2 regions of the Lacrimispora sinapis genome follow, and region 1 is predicted to be linked to the other one. Evidence: riboswitches for the same ligand, from Rfam matches in the RefSeq annotation. Region 1 holds a riboswitch; the other holds the start of a gene.
What was found. A riboswitch is a leader RNA that binds a small molecule or an ion and turns the genes downstream of it on or off. The one in region 1 is predicted to bind thiamine pyrophosphate.

Region 1 (3,121 bases):
CTTGCAGTCTCAGGATCCCTTTCCAAAAAATCATTGCCCGCAATAATGACAGGGGTATAGTAATCAAATACAGGGTTTATATCCTTAAAGGCAAAATAGTCGGTATCCAAGCCTTCCAGATCCATCTTTATGCCAGCCCAGGCATAAAAGATCCAGATCGCGTCCACAGATTTTGTTTTTAAGGCAGAAACTTCATCGGTCACTGTACTTGGAATCATCTCGACCTTGGAAAAATCGCCTCCGTCGGACTCCATTACATCTTTGATCATAGCTTTTTCCACCGGATTGTCCCAGGTGGCATATTTCTTTCCTTCCAGCCCCTTGGGGGATGCCATGCCTTCCCCTTTCCGGGATATGATTCCCGAGGTGTTGTGCTGAATCACCGCAGCCACTGCTGTGATGGGAAGAGCGTCATCTCCCACCAGTGCAGGTGCCATGGTATCCTGGAAGGACATGCCAAAGTCCGCTTTTCCTGAAGCGACCAGCACCTCTGCGCCATCCTCCGGCGGCTGAACGATCTCAACGGACAGTCCTGCATCTTTAAAATATCCCTTTTCCTGTGCCACATAAAGGCCGGTATGATTGGTGTTGGGCGTCCAGTCAAGGACAAAAGTAACCTTTTTCAAAGACCCTGTTTCTCCATTGGCTGCCTGCTTTTCCTGCTTCTGGCAGCCGGTCAGTGATGCGGCAAAAGCCGCTGCAATAAGAATTGCCAAGCCTGTTTTTTTCATGCTTTCCTCCATAGTCTGAAACTGTCTGTCAACGGTCCTCCCAAGGCATGCATTTTTTCGCCAGCATGTCCACGCCTTTCATAAGCAGGAGACTGATGACAGATATAAGAAAAATAACTGCAAACATCTTATCAAAGGCAAATGCCTTCTTCACCCGGGTCATATATACGCCCAGCCCGCCAAAGCCTCCCAGCCATTCCGAAATGACTGCCCCCACCACCGCATAGGAGGCGGAGATCCGGAGACTGGAAAAAAACTGCCCCATGGCTCCGGGAAGCTTGATGTAACGGAAAATGCTGAAGGTTCCGGCTCCCATAGACCTTAAAAGATTTACCGCATCCGGATCTGCGGATTGAAAGCCGTTTAAAAGCCCTATGGTGACCGGGAAAAATGTGGTCAATACAATCAGGATGACCTTTGGAGTCATCTCATAGCCGAACCATAACACCAAAAGCGGAGCCAGAGCTACCGTGGGTACGGTCTGTGTCAACACGATCAGGGGGTAAAACGCCCGGTAAAGTCCAGCAAAATGGTCCATCACCACGGCAATGACAAAACCGGTGGCCACACCCAGAAAAAGTCCGGCAAATGCCTCTGTCAGTGTTATCTTTGCATGCTCCATAAGTGCCGGAAATTCGGTTAGAAACGCATTTCCCACACTTAGGGGCGATGGCAGCAGGTAAGAATCCACCAGCCCGAAGTAAGAGATCCCCTGCCACAGAAAAAGAAGCCCCAAAACCGCAGAACAGGACCACAGGTTATTGGTGATGCTTCGTGACTTTCTTTTCAATCGTTAAAACCTCTCCTTCCGGCCGGTAAGTAACTTTGATATAAGCGGCCACAGACGGAGCACCGGCACGGATGGCAATATGCTGACATTCCTTTACCACATCCATCAGTTCGTCGTAATCGCCTTCTATGGCTGTTTCAAAAGGTCCTACATAATAATTAAGTCCGGTGCTTTTGATATAATCAATCACCTGATCTACAATACGGATTAATTCCTCATCATTTTTTGCTTCCGGAAGTGACTGGATCGCTACGCTTGCATTCATATATTTTCTCTCCTTTTTTATAAATACAGAAAACCCGTCCGGATATCCGGGCGGGTCTACAGGCTGTGCCTTAAAGTCTCCTACGCTGGCATTATCCAGATCAGGTTACAGGGTTCGGAACAATTCTGTTCCATCTCAGCCGGACTTTCTCCAGCACCCCTTTTTATTTTCATTGCAAGTATACATCCAACCGCCGGGAAAGTCAAGCGGCACCAATCATTCCTGCACCAATCACTCCTCTAACAGATTCTGCATTCCTCCCAGGCTGATCCCAATCGTGGACAGATTGTGGAGAAGGGCAGAAGTCGTGGGTGCTATGATCCCTGCCGCGCCCAAAAGGATGAGGCTGGTGTTGATGCCAACGATATTCCGGTAATTGCTGTGAATTCGTTTCATCAGGCTGTCACTCAACAGCTTTAAGGTGACGATTTCAAAGAGATTGTCTGCTGCAAGGGTGATATCCGCTATCTCTCTTGCGATCTCCGCTCCGTCGCTGATGGCGATGCCCACATCTGCGGCAGAAAGGGCCGGAGAATCATTGATCCCGTCTCCCACCATGATGACCACATTGCCTGCCGCTTTTTCCTGCTCGATAAAACGGGCCTTCTGCTCCGGCAGGACTTCTGAGTAATACTCATCCACGCCGACTCTGGCTGCTACCGCCCTGGCCGTCCGCTCACTGTCTCCGGTCATCATGACCACCTTGCGGATTCCTGCTTTCTTTAAGGAATTGATTACCGCTCCTGCCTCTTCCCGGAGAGGGTCCTCCACACAAATCACGGCTGCCAGCTTCTGGTCCATGGCAAGGTATAGATGGCTGCAGTCTGAGGGAAGCCGGTCAAAGGTCTCCCGGTAAGCTTCATCCACCGTACAGGCCTCATCTTCAAATACAAAATGATAGCTGCCAATGACCACCTTCCTGCCCTCAATATAGGAGGCAATGCCATGGGCTACAATATAATCCACTTTAGAATGCATTTCTTCATGCTCCAAGCCCATATCCCTGGCTGCTTTCACCACAGCCTTTGCCATGGAATGGGGAAAATGTTCCTCCAGACAGGCTGCGATCCGAAGCATCTCTTCCTTGCTTTCCCTGCCAAACGTCACCACTTCCTTTACCGTAGGTCTTGCCTTTGTCAGAGTACCGGTCTTATCAAAAACCACCACAGCGGCATCGGCCACTGCCTCCAGGTATTTTCCTCCTTTTACGGTCATGTGATACATGCTGGCCTCGCGAATGGCAGAAAGCACAGAGATAGGCATGGCAAGCTTTAAGGCACAGGAAAAGTCCACCATAAGAACAGAGATGGCTCTGGATACATTTCTGGTGAGCAG
Region 2 (3,121 bases), 290 kb from region 1:
TCCGGTAACGGATCAGGAGGCAGTGGAAGCATTTGAATACTTATCCCGTAAGGAAGGGATTATTCCGGCCATTGAAAGTGCTCATGCCATCGCTTATGCCAGAAAAATTGCTCCTTCCATGGGAAAGGATCAGGTCATCGTCATCAATCTATCCGGGCGGGGCGACAAGGATGTGGCAGCCATTGCCCGTTACAAGGGGGTCCAAATCTATGAGTAGAATTTCACAAGCATTTTCAAAGGGGAAAGCATTTATCCCATTTATCACCGCAGGAGATCCGGAACTTGCAATTACGGAACAGCTGATTCCTGCTATGGCAAAGGCCGGGGCTGATCTTATTGAAATCGGAATCCCATTCTCCGATCCCGTCGCGGAAGGCATCGTGATCCAGGAAGCGGATATGCGGGCCCTGGCAGCCGGTACAACCACCGACAAAATCTTTGAAGCGGTAAAAAGGGTCCGCAAGGCAACCGATGTTCCCCTGGCCTTTATGACGTATTTAAACCCGGTTTTTGTATATGGCAGCGAGCGGTTCATTAAAAATATGGCGGAATGCAAAATTGATGCGCTGATCGTTCCGGATATGCCTTTTGAGGAAAAAGAGGAGCTTCACCCCATATGCCGCAAATATGGAATTGATTTGATTTCCCTGATCGCTCCCACCTCAAAGGAACGGATCAGGACCATCGCCTCGGAGGCAGAAGGGTTTGTTTACTGTGTCTCCTCCATGGGGGTTACCGGTGTCCGGTCGGAAATCAGCACCAATTTAGGAGAAATGGTTTCTCTGGTGAAAGAGACAAAAAAGATTCCCTGCGCCATTGGATTCGGCATCTCCACGCCGGAGCAGGCAAAAGAAATGAGCCAGGCGGCAGACGGTGTGATCGTGGGAAGCGCGATCGTCAAACTGGCGGCAGAATACGGAGCGGACTGCATCGCCCCCATCTGTAACTATGTGCGAGAAATGAAAGCCGCCATTACAGACATTTCCTGATTTTATTCTTGACAACCGTCTGACCCGGTGCTACACTAATGCCACAAGAGGGAGCTCGTAAGCGGGCTGAGAGGAAGTAATCAAACTTCGACCTTTATAACCTGATTTGGGTAATGCCAACGTAGGGATTTATACGAGACGGATGTATTTTCCGAGCCTGTACCTGTTGGTATGGGCTCTTTTTTTGTAATTTTCTAAAAAGCCCTCGTCAATCCCTCCGGATAACAAAAGGAGGATTTAAAATGAATTACACCACACAAATGGATGCGGCAAGAAAAGGCATTCTGACCAAAGAATTACTGGCGGTTGCCGAAAAGGAACAATGGGAACCGGAAAAGCTTCAGCAGCTGGTCGCGGAAGGAAAGGTTGCGATTCCTGCAAACAAACACCATACCTGCTTAAATCCAAATGGAATCGGTTCCATGCTGAAAACCAAGATCAACGTAAACCTCGGTACTTCCAGGGATTTAAATGACTTGAACATGGAACTTGAAAAAGTAAATGATGCCGTTGCCATGGGTGCGGAATCCATTATGGATTTAAGTTCTTACGGTGACACCAGAAAATTCCGCAAAAAGCTGACCGGCGAATGCCCTGCCATCATCGGAACCGTTCCCATCTACGACGCCGTGGTCTATTACCACAAGGCTCTTGGGGAAATTACTGCCGAAGAATGGATTCAGATTGTGGAAATGCATGCCAAAGACGGTGTGGATTTTATGACCATACATGTGGGAATCAACAAAGAGACCGCACGGAGATTCAAAGAAGCCAAACGTCTGACCAACATAGTTTCCAGAGGCGGCTCCATTATCTTTGCCTGGATGGAGATGACCGGACAGGAAAATCCCTTCTACGAGCATTACGACCGGATTCTGGAAATATGTGCAGAACATGATGTGACTTTAAGTCTGGGGGATGCCTGCCGCCCCGGCTGCATTGAAGATGCCTCCGATATTTCCCAGATCGAGGAGCTGGTGACTCTGGGAGAGCTGACCCGCCGTGCCTGGGAGAAACATGTCCAGGTCATTATCGAAGGTCCTGGCCATATGCCTCTTGATCAGATCGCTGCCAACATGAAGATTCAGCAGACCATCTGCAAAGGAGCTCCCTTCTACGTTCTAGGTCCGTTGGTTACGGATATTGCTCCTGGATACGATCATATCACTTCTGCCATCGGAGGAGCCATTGCCGCTGCCGCAGGCGCTTCTTTTCTCTGCTATGTGACTCCTGCAGAGCACTTAAGACTGCCGGATGCCAATGACGTGAAAGAAGGAATCATCTCCGCCCGAATTGCTGCTCACGCCGCAGATATTGCCAAAGGCATCAAAGGAGCCAAGGACTGGGATCACCAGATGAGTGATGCAAGAAAACGCCTGGATTGGGAAGCCATGTTCCATCTTGCCATTGATCCGGAAAAAGCCAGACGTTACCGGGAGACCTCTAAACCGGAAAAAGAAGACACCTGCTCCATGTGCGGTAATTTCTGCGCCATGAAAAATATGAACCGGATTCTGGATGGAGAAATGATCACCATCTTTGATGAATGATCTATTGTTTGATTTGTTTGAACAGGAGGAATTTTCGTGAATAACAAGGTATATGCAACAATACATAGAACCCCCCAGGGGGATCAGAGAATTAAAATCAAAAAACTGGCCGTCAGCGGTATGCTGGCAGCCTTTACCGTAGCACTCTCCGGCTTTTCCATCCCCATCGGTGCATCCAGATGTTTCCCCATTCAGCACCTGGTCAATGTGTTGGCCGGTATATTTTTAGGACCTGTTTATGGAGTTTCCATGGCATTTTGCACCTCCCTGATCCGAAACCTGATGGGAACCGGAAGCCTTCTTGCATTTCCCGGAAGCATGGTAGGTGCCTTTCTTGGGGCATACCTTTATAAAAAAACCGGCCGGGTTTCTCTCACCTGTCTGGGAGAAATCATCGGCACCGGATTCATCGGCGCCACGCTCTGCTATCCCGTTTCCGCACTTTTCATGGGTAAGGATGTGGGCCTATTCTTTTTTGTGGTTCCATTTCTCATGAGTACGGTCTGCGGTACTATACTGGCTGCATTTTTACTGGTAATCCTCCGACGTCTGGGACTGGTATCCTATCTGACCCGGCAGATG

Region 2: another riboswitch for thiamine pyrophosphate. It lies ahead of thiC (phosphomethylpyrimidine synthase ThiC); the one in region 1 lies ahead of VIG27_RS12750 (thiamine-binding protein).

What each region holds. Positions count from the first base shown of each region.
Region 1 is NZ_CP141832.1:2,718,507-2,721,627, forward strand. It holds gene VIG27_RS12740 (ABC transporter substrate-binding protein) at 1-731, opposite strand, end outside; gene VIG27_RS12745 (ABC transporter permease) at 760-1,521, opposite strand; gene VIG27_RS12750 (thiamine-binding protein) at 1,490-1,786, opposite strand; TPP riboswitch at 1,846-1,957, opposite strand; gene VIG27_RS12755 (heavy metal translocating P-type ATPase) at 2,018-3,121, opposite strand, start outside.
Region 2 is NZ_CP141832.1:3,007,002-3,010,122, forward strand. It holds gene trpB (tryptophan synthase subunit beta) at 1-217, shown strand, start outside; gene trpA (tryptophan synthase subunit alpha) at 210-989, shown strand; TPP riboswitch at 1,027-1,135, shown strand; gene thiC (phosphomethylpyrimidine synthase ThiC) at 1,232-2,539, shown strand; gene thiW (energy coupling factor transporter S component ThiW) at 2,630-3,121, shown strand, end outside.